3 regions of the Pseudomonas huanghezhanensis genome follow, and region 1 is predicted to be linked to each of the others. Evidence: predicted binding sites of a transcription regulator. Region 1 holds the regulator's gene; each other region holds the start of a gene.
The links. The regulator FliA, encoded in region 1, starts transcription of late flagellar genes. The targets are predictions, from matches to a motif close to CTAAAGTTTNNNNNNNNNNNGCCGNTAA.

Region 1 (4,296 bases):
ATTGTCCCGCGCAATCGTCCAAAGCATTGTGGGCATTGAGCCGGAGCTGCCTGTTATCACGCTTGAGCCAAGGTTGGAACAGATATTGCTCAATAGTCTTCAGAAGGCAGGTCAGGGTCAGGAAGAAGGCGTTCTGCTCGAACCGAGCATGGCTGAAAAGCTGCAACGCTCGTTGATCGAAGCAGCACAGCGTCAGGAGATGCAAGGGCAACCCGTGATCTTGCTGGTTGCAGGTCCGGTTCGCGCCATGTTGTCCCGCTTTGGACGCCTGGCAGTACCGAACATGCATGTGTTGGCGTATCAGGAAATTCCTGACAACAAGCAAGTCACCATCGTAGCGACTGTCGGGCCGAACGGCTGAGGTAGTGAGTCATGCAAGTTAAGCGTTTTTTCGCCGCCGATATGCGACAAGCCATGAAACTGGTTCGTGATGAATTGGGCGCCGAGGCGGCCATCATCGGTAACCGGCGGATTGCAGGTGGCGTGGAACTGACTGCCGCGCTGGATTACAAGCTGTCGGCCCTGGCGCCGCGCGTGCCGAACATCGAACTTGAAGACGAACTGCGTAAGACACAGTCGCGCATCGTGTCGGCTCAAGCTGAGCTGGGCGGCGGTGGCGAAGTGGACGCTTCGGTTAATCGCCAACTGTTCGCCGGCTTGCCGCTGAGCGCTGACGACAAACACATCGAGCCTACGCTGGACGAGCCGTTCCGCCCTTCGGTACACGCGGCCATCGCCGCTGAGCGTGCAGAGCGCGCTGCCGTGAGCGAGCCTGCGGTCGGTCAGCGCGCCTATGAATCGATGCGTTCTGAATTGAATGGCCTGCGCGAGTTGCTGGAAGTACAGCTGGGCTCACTGGCATGGAATCAGCTGCAAGGCAGTCGCCCGTCGCAGGCCAATCTGTGGCGTCGCCTGCAACGCGTCGGTCTGTCCGGCCCGTTGTCTCGCGACCTGCTGGCGATGGTGCCCAACACCGACGATCAGCAGCACGCCTGGCGCATGCTTCTGGCGCATCTGGCCCGTATGATCGCGACCCCCGAGATAGAGCCTCTGGAAGAGGGCGGTGTGATTGCCATGGTCGGTCCTGCCGGCATGGGCAAGACCACCACGCTGGCCAAGCTCGCGGCCCGCTACGTACTCAAATACGGCTCGCAGAACATCGCGCTGGTGAGCATGGACAGTTTTCGTATCGGCGCCCAGGAGCAACTCAAGACTCTGGGACGCATCTTGAATGTTCCGGTAACCCACGTCGATCCGGGCCAGTCACTGGCTCAGGCGCTGGAGCCGCTGCTGCGCAAACGCGTGGTGCTGATCGACACCGCAGGCCTGCAAGCCAGCGATCCAGCACTGCGCATGCAGCTCGAAAGCCTTGCAGGGCGTGGCATCAAGTCGCGCAATTATCTGGTACTCGCCACCACCAGCCAGAAGCAGGTGCTGACGGCGGCGTATCACAGTTACAAGCGTTGCGGCCTGTCCGGGTGCATCCTGACCAAGCTCGACGAAACCGCCAGCCTCGGAGAGGTGTTGAGCCTGGCGATCAGTCACGAGTTGCCTGTGGCCTATCTCACCGATGGTCCACGGATACCGGATGATCTGCATTTGCCGCGCCGGCACCAGTTGGTGAGTCGAGCGGTCAGCGTGCAGATGCAGGAGGAGCCGAGCGAGGAAGCAATGGCTGATATGTTTGCGGATCTTTATCACAACCCAGGCAAGCGTGTGGGTTAGGTGAAGAATATGACACTGGAATACACCCACCTAGATGGTCTGCCAGGCATTGTTCAAACAACGAACGTGCAGCCCGACATGTGGCTTAGGTCTAAGCAAGACAAGGTAAACAATTAACATGGGCAGCATGCATCCCGTACAGGTTATCGCAGTGACCGGTGGTAAAGGCGGCGTAGGCAAGACGAACGTGTCGGTGAACCTCTCACTGGCACTGGCCGAGCTTGGTCGCCGCGTCATGTTGATGGACGCCGATCTGGGTCTGGCCAACGTTGACGTTCTACTGGGTCTTACCCCTAAACGCACCCTGGCCGATGTCATCGAAGGCCGGTGCGAGCTGCGTGACGTCCTGCTGCAAGGCCCGGGCGGCATCCGCATCGTACCGGCGGCGTCGGGCACGCAGAGCATGGTTCACCTGACGCCTGCGCAACACGCCGGCTTGATTCAGGCTTTCAGCGACATCGGCGACAACCTCGACGTGCTGGTGATCGACACCGCTGCCGGGATTGGCGAGTCGGTGGTCAGCTTCGTACGCGCAGCCCAGGAAGTATTGCTGGTAGTGTGTGACGAGCCGACTTCGATCACCGATGCCTACGCGCTGATCAAATTGCTCAACCGCGACCACGGCATGAACCGTTTCCGCGTGCTGGCCAACATGGCGCAAAGCCCGCAGGAAGGCCGCAACCTGTTCGCCAAGCTGACCAAGGTCACGGACCGCTTCCTCGACGTTGCTTTGCAGTACGTCGGCGCCGTGCCTTACGACGAGTGCGTACGCAAGGCTGTGCAGAAGCAGCGTGCGGTGTATGAGGCGTTCCCGCGCTCCAAATGCTCACTGGCGTTCAAAGCCATTGCGCAGAAGGTGGACACCTGGCCGTTGCCGGCCAATCCGCGCGGGCATCTGGAATTTTTCGTCGAACGTCTGGTGCATCAAACCAGCGCGGGGCCTGTGTCATGACAGCAAGTGGGTATCGCATGTACAGCAAATCATCCCGTGATTCCCAATACGAGCTGATCGAGCGCTACGCGCCTCTGGTCAAGCGGATCGCCTACCACTTGCTGGCGCGTCTGCCAGCCAGCGTGCAGGTCGAAGATCTGATCCAGGCCGGCATGATCGGTCTGCTCGAAGTCTCGACCAAGTACGACTCCACCAAAGGCGCGAGTTTTGAGACCTACGCCGGGATTCGTATCCGCGGCGCGATGCTCGACGAAGTGCGCAAAGGTGACTGGGCGCCGCGTTCGGTGCATCGCAATACGCGCATGGTCAGTGACGCGATTCGGGCAATTGAAGCAAAAACAGGTCGTGATGCTAAAGATCACGAGGTTGCGGCCGAACTCCAATTGAGTCTCGATGATTATTACGGGATTTTGAACGATACCTTGGGCAGCCGATTGTTCAGTTTCGACGACCTCCTGCAGGACGGCGAACATGAAGGGCTGCACGAGGACGGCGCAAGCCAGTCGCTCGAGCCGTCGCGTGATCTGGAAGACGAGCGTTTCCAGAGCGCGTTGGCCGATGCCATTGCCAACCTGCCAGAGCGTGAACGGCTGGTGTTGGCGCTGTACTACGACGAAGAGCTGAACCTCAAGGAAATCGGTGAGGTCCTGGGGGTCAGCGAATCGCGTGTCAGTCAGTTACATAGCCAGTGCGCAGCTCGTTTGCGAGGGCGTTTGGGAGAGTGGCGAGCGCGTTGACAGGCAACGCGGCGGACCTTTTTGGGTCCGTGTTGCCTGTAAAGCCGGCTGTGCAGAGCGTTCGTGGGAAACAAGAGAGACAAGGCTGGAGCCGGTCAGCACAGGCGCATATCGCGTGCGTCGCGCCGTACTTCACGTCTGTTGATTTGCCAAGCCCGTCGTCGTTTCGTACAGCCCGGTCAAGGAACTGTGCCGGTTTTGATTGAACGCGCGTCCAGGTGCTGGACGCGTTAAAGACTGCTTGGAGGTCGAATTGGACAAGAACATGAAAATCCTCATCGTTGATGACTTCTCAACGATGCGGCGGATCATAAAAAACCTGTTGCGTGACCTTGGGTTCACCAACACGGCCGAAGCGGATGACGGCATGACCGCATTGCCCATGCTGCAAAGCGGCTCCTTTGACTTTCTGGTCACTGACTGGAACATGCCTGGCATGTCCGGTATCGACTTGTTGCGTCAGGTGCGTGCCGATGAGCGTCTGCGCAGTCTGCCGGTATTGATGGTCACCGCTGAAGCCAAGCGTGAGCAGATCATCGAAGCTGCTCAGGCAGGCGTTAACGGATATGTGGTCAAGCCTTTCACGGCGCAAGTTCTGAAAGAAAAAATCGAGAAGATATTCGAGCGCGTCAATAGCTGATGTTCGCTGCGAGGGCGCTATGGATTCCAAAGATTCGTCAATGGGTGACTTTGAGTCGACCCTGAAGAAACACGCACAGGAGCTGGTCGAGAGCCTTGAAAAAGGCAAATTCGGCGAAGCCGTGCAACTTATCCATGAGCTTAACCAGACCCGCGACCGAGGCCTGTATCAGGAAGTCGGCAAGCTGACGCGCGAGCTGCACAGTGCAATCGTCAATTTCCAGATTGACCCGCACATGCCGC
Region 2 (4,296 bases), 1.3 Mb from region 1:
TAAACTGCAAAAATATGCTCATATCATAAAAAAAAAGGAAAATTCTGTACATTTCAACACCTGTCGGCAACGTATTGGCAGCTGTTTCGAGCAGTTCATAAGCTGTATCGTCAAAAAAACGGATATCTGTAGAAATCTCTCAGCGAGCAGCATGCCAGGCATGAAGCGCACACCCACGCCAGGATTACCCAGACTGTTTTATTGCCCCGAATAAGCGATAGGGTTTTAACAACCTTGTCGGTAGCTGCGGCCTGCGAAACGGTGGAAAGATCCTCTGGGTAACCATCGCGCTGACAGAGATTAAGCAGAACTACCTCCGCTCTGCTATCTATGAAGCCAGGTCGACAAACCCGGCCTACCGCTTCCAAAGCAGTTTTTTCATCAACCTAATCGCGTCTGAGAGCAAGGTGTGGGAATGGCCTGATAAAGCCGCGAGGTTGCTAGCTCTGGCTCGGCTGGTGTGATTACGTAGAAAACCGAAAAATTGGCCGACGCTAACGCTAGAGCGCAAACCTTCCCACCAGTTTGCTCATGTCCACAGCAAGGCGTGAAAGCTCGGAACTCGCTGCGGCGGTCTGATTAGCCCCCGTTGCGCTCTGAATAGAAAGATCGCGAATACTCATCAGGTTGCCGTCGACTGAACGGGCGACCTGCGCCTGCTGCTCCGATGCGGTAGCAATCATCAGGTTCATTTCGTTGATTTCATTGATTGCTTTCGCGATCAGGGTCAGCGCGGCACCTGCTTCATGAGCGATGCTGAGGGTGCCATCGGCCTGCTCACAACTTTCACTCATGGCCTTGGTGGCCTGAGCAGTGCCCTTGAGTATATCGCCGATCATTTGTTCGATTTCCTGAGTCGAGGTCTGGGTGCGATGTGCCAGAGCCCTGACTTCATCGGCCACTACAGCAAAACCGCGTCCCTGCTCACCCGCCCGTGCAGCTTCGATTGCCGCATTTAATGCCAGGAGATTGGTTTGTTCGGCAATCGTGCGAATGACTTCCAACACCTTGCTAATGTCCTTGGATTGAACTGCCAGACGCTCTACATCGACACTGGTGTTCTGCACCGTCTTGCTTAGTTTCTCGATGGCGCTGACCGTGCTCGTTACCCGCGCCGCTCCTGTACGTGCTGATTGATCAGAGGCTTTAGCCGCATCCGACGCGCTAGCAGCGTTACGCGCCACTTCATCGACCGCAGCGGTCATTTGATTGACTGCGGTGGCTGCCTGATCGATTTCATTATTCTGGCGAAGTAAACCTTTACTGGACTCTTCGGTGACCGCATTCATTTCCTCGGCAGCGGACGCCAGTTGAGTGGAGGAATCCCCAATCAGCTTGATAGTATCGCGCAAATTGTTTTGCATGATTTGGGTAGAGCGCATCAGGTCGGAAAATTCGTCTTTGCCTGTAACGTTAATCACGCTGCGCAGATCACCTTTAGCGATTGTTTCGTTGATAAGCAACATGTCGCGCAAGGGTGTAACGATACTGTTGGTAAACAGTACGGCCAGAATCACAGTCGCCAGCAATGCAGCTGTGATTATAAAAACAATAAACGTCAAACCACTTTGATACGAATCCTCAGATTCTTTTCCGGAGATTGCCGCCTCATCAATGTTCAGTTGAACAAGTCCGCTCACGGCTTCGTCAAGAACAGGTGTAACAGGAGTCACATTGGAGCCTAGATAAGCCAGCGCTTTAGTCGGCTCGTTTCGCCGCATAAGTGAGCTCACTTCGTCAAATGCAACCAGCATGTTTTCAGTGTTGTCAGACATGACCTTGAACAATTGCACTTCTTTTGGATTCGCATCTTCGCCTGAAACAAAAGGGCCATAGAGCTTGATTTGCTTTTTTAATTCCTCGCCAAGCGCGGCTATCGTACTGATCGACGTGGCAATGTCTTGCGAATCGGTCTTGAACAGCAGTCGGCGGACTTCCAGCCTCAGGCGCAGCATCGCGGAATTAATTCGGTCGGCAACCACCACGCTGGCGAATGCATCGTCTTGAAGAGCTCTGGCAGTCTCGCGGACTTCCCCCATTTTCCAAACGGAAATACCACCCAGGGCAACCAATAACAAGGCGATAAACATAAAGCTGAGTGCTGCGCGTACTGATACTTTAAGGTTTCTCATCGCAACAAATTCCTGGCGTTGATCGATTTTTTGCTCGCTTAGGAATTGTCGGCAAACTAAAGCAAAGCTTGAGTGAAGTAGCCCCCCACCCACGGCGTTCTGCCGAACCCAAACTACTTGGGTTTCACTGTCCAGAGCTGATCCACCTTCGTGGTATCGCTCTGCCTCATGAAGTCGTGGCGCATTGAGCATTTCGGGTTGTTGGGAACGCTACCTGAGCGCAGCGAGCCCCGCCCCCATCGACCGTTGATCTCGTCCAGCACGCCCATGACCTTGCCCGATGCGCCTGGTTGCAATACCGCGACAAGGTCATCGGTGGACTCTCCTGGCTGACAGATCCATCAGGAGACCGGCGTGCCGGAGCTCCATCAGGATTCACGACCTCAAAGCATTCGTTGGGTAGTTGCCTTCGCGCCATGGGTGTCACCGAAGAGGACCGCAAGACTCAATTCGGCCAAAAGAACGGCAGCATTGCTACCGTGGGTGCAGGAATACTTACGGGATTGCTGGTCATGGCAATCGCTAATACCATTGGACGTTGAGGTTACCGTTACACCTGCATACAGGATGGATTGCCATAGTAGCGGCTACTGGGTGCTTCGCTTGGTATCCGTTGCACGGTATCTTCGCAATGAGCACAGTCCCTATTTCTGTCGCGTTTGCTACGGGAATGTGCTCGGTTATTTTGTGGTAACCGGAAGCGACTTCAGACTCATCTGTTTGAGTGCTTTGAGGATGTAGTGGCGAGAACGCTGAATCAGCGAGTGGTGAAATTGAAAGATATTATCAACAGCAGGTTCGCACCTAAATCCTAACCCACGGCCTTACTCTCCAGCATTAACCCTGATGTGTTGACCTGAGGATGCCTGATGTGAAACATCTGGCGTTCTGTGTTTGGGAAGACCGTAACGCTGTCGCTAACGCCAAGCGTGGATCGCACCTTACGGTATTAATGGTGGCTAATGACCTCGTCTGATCAGATTTTGAATCGGCTAATCAGCACGCCAAATGACGTCGCCAATCTCGACAACTCTAAACTCGAGGTATTAGTTTGATGTGCCCCCGTTGCCGTTTGTACGGACAGGTCCTGAATATTGACCAGATTACGGTCAACCTCTCGTGCAACTTGAGCCTGCTCTTCAGCAGCGCTCGCGATCACCAGGTTCTTTTCGTTGATGATTGAAACGCCATCGGTGATGCGGTCAAGGGCCTGGCCGGCCTCAATGGACTGCGCCCGCGTATCGGCCGCCAACGCTTTACTTTTATTCATCGCGAGAACGGCCTCTTCAGCGCCCAAACGTACCTGTTGCATCATCGACTCGATGTCCGCCGTGGACGCTTGGGTTCTATGGGCAAGCGCACGGACCTCATCAGCTACAACTGCGAAACCCCGACCTTGCTCCCCTGCCCGTGCTGCTTCGATAGCTGCGTTCAAAGCAAGTAGATTGGTCTGCTCCGCGATGGCCCTGATTACTTCAAGCACCTTTGTAATCTCTTTAACGCGAGTTGCCAGAACTTCAACTTTGCCGGTTGAGTTCTCAATTTCGTCCGCCATTGCAGCCACAGAATTAACAGCGCTACGGACTTGATCACGCCCTTCTAAAGCATTTCGACTAGTTTGCTCAGAAGCTTCAGAAGCGCCTGTCGCATTTCGGGCAACCTCTTCGACTGCGGCGGTCATTTCATTCACTGCTGTTGCCGCTTGCTGAATCTCATCATTCTGCCGCGTCAGGCCACGTGAGCTTTCTTCCGTGACTGCATTCAGCTCTTCAGATGCCGAGGCAAGTTGGTCAGCAGCACCGCCAATCTCTCTTACTGTGACGCGAAGATTCTTCTGCATTTTATCCAATGCACTCAGCAAGGCACCGACCTCGTCACGCCCGCTGATTTCAATGCTTTTAGAAAGGTCACCATCAGCCACTTCCTCTGCGCTGCGTACCGCGATGTAAAGCGGACGCGTGATTGAGCGGGTAATGATCATTCCCAAAGCGACGGCAGCGAGGAAGGCTGTCAGTACCCCGATGCCCAATGCCCAGTAAGCACTCGCAGTAGCGACCTGTGCTGCTACTGCAGACTCACCGCTTTGGCGATAGTTGGACGCAACCACGGCTTCAAGCGCATCAACATTGGCCTTGAAAGCAGGCGAAACTCGCTCCCGGAATAG
Region 3 (4,296 bases), 2.4 Mb from region 1:
GTACATGAATGCGGTCAAGCGTCTGCTGGAAGTCAACGGCTTCAACATGGAGCAGTACCACGAGGAATCCTTCGGTGCGACGCCGCCCGAAGCGCGCGCCGATGCGGTCGAGCACGCCGAGCAGGCCGCCGACGCGCCAGAAATCGATGTCGCTGATTTGCACCAGGTGGAATTCACCGACACTGGCAAGAGCATTCGCGTGGCGCCAGGCGAAACCGTGCACGCCGCAGCCGCCAAGCTCGGCCTGATGATCCCCAAGGCCTGTGGCATGGGGATCTGTGGCACATGCAAGGTGATGAAGCTGAGTGGGGAGGTGGAGATGGAGCACAACGGCGGCATCACCGATGACGATGTAGAAGAGGGTTACATCCTGTCTTGCTGCAGCGTGCCAAAGGGCGACGTGCGCATCGAGTATTGAGCACCCGGTCCTGTAGAGCCAACTTGTTGGCGAGGCGTCTTCCCGGTTGAGTCAGGGTCGACGCCACGCGAATGAATTCGCGCCTACAGAGTGAGCGCGTGTCGCGGGTAAAAATACGGTTATCGGTTTCAGCCAGAACTGGCTTACAACCGGAACCGCGAAACCATCCCGTTCAAATCCACCGCCAGACGCGACAGCTCATTGCTGGCAGCTGTGGTCTGGTGGGCGCCAGTGGCCGACTGGGTCGAAAGATCGCGGATGTTCACCAGATTGCGATCCACCTCCCGTGCCACTTGAGCCTGCTCCTCAGCGGCGCTTGCGATCACCAGATTGCGCTCGTTGATCTCAACCACCGCGGTGTTAATGGTGTCCAGCGCCAGGCCTGCGCCCTTGGCGATGCTCAGCGTCGACTCAGCGCGCTCGGTGCTGCTGCGCATTGAGTTCACGGCCTGTTCGGTGCCGCCCTGAATGCTGCCGATCATGCGCTCGATCTCGCTGGTCGATTGCTGAGTGCGGTGCGCCAGCGCCCTTACTTCATCGGCCACCACCGCAAACCCACGACCGGCTTCGCCCGCACGGGCTGCTTCAATGGCCGCGTTCAGCGCCAGCAGGTTGGTCTGATCCGCCAAGCCACGAATCACGTCCAGCACCTTGCCGATATCACGGGACTCGTTCGCCAGATTGCCGATCAACTGCGCAGTGCTTTGCACGTCGCCGCTCATGCGTTCGATGGCGCTGACGGTTTCCTGTACCAGGTCACGGCCGTCGCTGGCCGATGAGGTCGCGCTTTTCGACGCTTGCGAGGTGCTCACGGCGTTACGCGCAACTTCTTCCACGGCGCTGGTCATCTGGTTGACGGCGGTTGCGGCCTGTTCGATCTCGTTGCTCTGTTGCGACATGCCACGGGCGTTTTCGTCAGTGACTGCGTTCAGCTCTTCGGCAGCCGATGCCAGCTGGGTGGCCGAACCTGAAATACGCTGCAGGGTGTCACGCAGCTTGGACTGCATTTTGTGCATGGCGCCCAGTAGACGGCCTGCCTCGTCGGTGCCATCGACCTTGATCGTGCGGGTAAGGTCGCCTTCGGAAATTTCCTCGGCGGCGTGCAGCGCAGCAGCGATAGGACGGGTAATGCTGTTGGTTAGCAGCCAGGCAAACAGCACAGTCAGGATGCTGGCAATGATCAGCAACCCGACGACCATCGTGAAGGCGCTGGAATACTGATCCTTGGCGTCCTTGTTGGCGTCGTACAGTTGCTTGGTGTTTATGTCGATCAGCTTGGCCAGCACGACGTTCATCGCGTCCGAGTTGCTCAACAGGTCGTTGTTCAGCATGTTGCGCAGGTCATCGAGATTGCCCGCACGCGTAAGCGAAATCATCCGCGACTCAAGCTGGCGGTATTGCTCAAGCAACTGCTTGTACTGGCTGTAATAGGTTTGCTGCTCAGGGCTTGAGATCAGTTTTTCGTAGTCCGCCTGGGCTTCGTTGAGCTGTTTATTGCGCGACGCGAACAGCTCGATGGTTTTCTGCTGAATATCCGGCTCGCGGTTGACCAGCAAACGGTAGGACAGCACACGCATACGGATGCTAGTCTCCGTCAGTTTGTCGAGGCTCTTGATGCCGGGCACGGCGTCATTGGTGATGACTTCGCTGGCGTCATTGATCTTGCCCATTTGCAGCAGCGCGAAAATGCCCAGAATCAGCATCAGCCCCCCAATCACGGAAAAGCCAAGGAACGCCCGGGGGGCGATATTCATATTACGTAGGGACATGTCGATTCCTGAAAGGAGAAGCGCGCGTTGCGTGCGACGGGACAACTGAGAAGCGAGGATTACCCTCGTTATCGGTCGCGGTGCCTAACACTTGAGCCAATGACTGCCCTGATCAGTGGGCTGCGCGCCTTTGCCGCAGGACTGAAATGGCGATTATCCTGACGCACGAACGACATCGTTCTGACGAACAGCAGGAACAAGAGGGCGAAATCGCAGTCAACAGGGCCCTTACGCGTATTCGTCAGTGAAGGATCGAACAACGCTGGCCGGGCAAGATAATCGTGATTCAGGTCCTGATGCTTGTGGTGTGTGCAGCGTGTTTTCTTTATCGTACGCGCCCGTTGAAATTAGCTTGAGAAATCAAAATGTTGGAAGCATCCCTTAGCCAGTTGGAACAGCTTGTCAGTGACTTGGTACAGCAGAACCAGGACCTGCAAAACACGAACGCACAGCTCGCCACCGAGTTGGCACAAGCCAAGGATGACAACGACAGCCTGCAGTTGAGTTTGATGGAGCAGGAAGACAAGCACGGCGCCACCGCCGCGCGTATTCAGGCGCTGGTTGATCGCGCGACCCGCAGCAGCGCCGTGAGCGCATGATCATCAGCAAGGAAGGGGTGAACGTCGTGTCCATTCTGGGCAACGACTACTCGATCAAGGCCCCGGAAGGTCAAGAGCAGGCGCTGGCTGATGCAGTGATTATGCTCAAGTCGGCACTGGCCGAAACCAAGCGCAACTACCCGACATTGATTGGCGACCGTTTACTGGTGCTGGCGGCGCTGAATCTTTGCTCAAAACAGGTCGAGCTCAAGCAGCGGCACGCTGAAGAACTCGAGCGCTGCCAGCAACAGGTAAGCGCGACGGTTGAAGTGATTTCCAAGGCCATCGGGCAGGTTTGAATCGGTGACTTGGCTCTGACCCGGAATCCACTGGATAACTGGAATTCCTCACATTGCTCGTGGGTGGGAGCTTGCTCGCGATTAGTTTGTTCAGACAATAATGTGCTGACTGATGCACCCATATCGCTAGCAAGCCCCTCCCACCCAGATGCGATCCGTCAGCAGATGTCCGGGATATCCGGTTAGGCGCTCATCACTGAGCGTATATCGGCGGCTAGCTCTCGCACGCGCGCTTCTTCGGTGTCCCACGAGCACATGAAGCGTGCGCCACCGTTGCCGATGAAGGTGTAAAACCTCCAGCCCCTGGCGGTCAACGCAGCAATCGACGCTTCCGACAACTGCAGGAAGACGCCGTTGGCCTGCACCGGGAACATCAGTTCCACGCCGGGAATGTCTTTCACCAGATCAGCCAGCAGTTGCGCGCAGCTGTTGGCGTGGCGGGCATGTTTGAGCCAGGCGTTGTTTTCCAGCAAGCCAACCCACGGTGCAGACAGGAAGCGCATCTTCGACGCCAGTTGCCCTGCCTGTTTGCAGCGGTAGTCAAAGTCTTCCGCCAGCTTGTGGTTGAAGAACAGGATGGCTTCACCCACCGCCATGCCGTTTTTAGTCCCGCCAAAACACAGCACATCGACACCGGATTTCCAGGTCAACTCAGCAGGTGAGCACTCCAGATACGCGCAGGCGTTGGCAAAGCGCGCGCCGTCCATGTGCAGGTTCAGACCCAGTTCTTTGCACGTCGCGCTGATGGCTTTCAACTCGTCGGGCTGGTACACGCTGCCGAGTTCAGTGGCTTGGGTCAGCGTCACGACGCGCGGTTTGGGGTAGTGGATATCGGCGCGTTTGAGCGCCACTTCGCGAATCGATTCCGGCGTCAGCTTGCCGTTATCGCTGCGGGCAGTCAGCAGTTTGGAGCCGTTGGAGAAGAATTCTGGCGCGCCGCATTCGTCGGTTTCAACGTGGGCGGTTTCCGAGCAGATGACGCTGTGAAAACTCTGGCACAGTGATGAGAGGGCCAAGGAATTGGCCGCTGTGCCGTTGAAGGCAAAAAACACTTCGCAGTCGGTTTCGAACAATTGACGGAATTGATCTGCAGCGCGGGCGGTCCATTGATCGTCGCCGTAGGCACGCTGATGGCCTTGGTTGGCTTGCTCCATCGCCGTCCAGGCTTCGGGGCAGATGCCCGAATAGTTGTCGCTGGCAAACTGCTGGCT

Region 2: a site for FliA is predicted at 2,178-2,205, ahead of OYW20_RS14820 (methyl-accepting chemotaxis protein). Genes of this name have one in related genera too.
Region 3: a site for FliA is predicted at 2,256-2,283, ahead of OYW20_RS24115 (methyl-accepting chemotaxis protein). Genes of this name have one in related genera too.

Annotation. Positions count from the first base shown of each region.
Region 1 is NZ_CP113949.1:1,985,490-1,989,785, forward strand. Features, by position in the region: gene flhA (flagellar biosynthesis protein FlhA) at 1-361, shown strand, start outside; gene flhF (flagellar biosynthesis protein FlhF) at 373-1,725, shown strand; gene fleN (flagellar synthesis regulator FleN) at 1,844-2,677, shown strand; gene fliA (RNA polymerase sigma factor FliA) at 2,674-3,414, shown strand; gene OYW20_RS08875 (chemotaxis response regulator CheY) at 3,680-4,054, shown strand; gene OYW20_RS08880 (protein phosphatase CheZ) at 4,074-4,296, shown strand, end outside.
Region 2 is NZ_CP113949.1:3,318,505-3,322,800, forward strand. Features, by position in the region: gene OYW20_RS14820 (methyl-accepting chemotaxis protein) at 501-2,090, opposite strand; partial or broken gene OYW20_RS14825 (DUF4113 domain-containing protein) at 2,246-2,464, opposite strand; gene OYW20_RS26315 (methyl-accepting chemotaxis protein) at 3,109-3,972, opposite strand; partial or broken gene OYW20_RS26320 (MCP four helix bundle domain-containing protein) at 4,015-4,296, opposite strand, start outside.
Region 3 is NZ_CP113949.1:5,328,332-5,332,627, reverse strand. Features, by position in the region: gene gbcB (glycine-betaine demethylase subunit GbcB) at 1-418, shown strand, start outside; gene OYW20_RS24115 (methyl-accepting chemotaxis protein) at 562-2,187, opposite strand; gene OYW20_RS24110 (hypothetical protein) at 2,553-2,786, shown strand; gene OYW20_RS24105 (cell division protein ZapA) at 2,783-3,085, shown strand; gene OYW20_RS24100 (threonine aldolase family protein) at 3,268-4,296, opposite strand, start outside.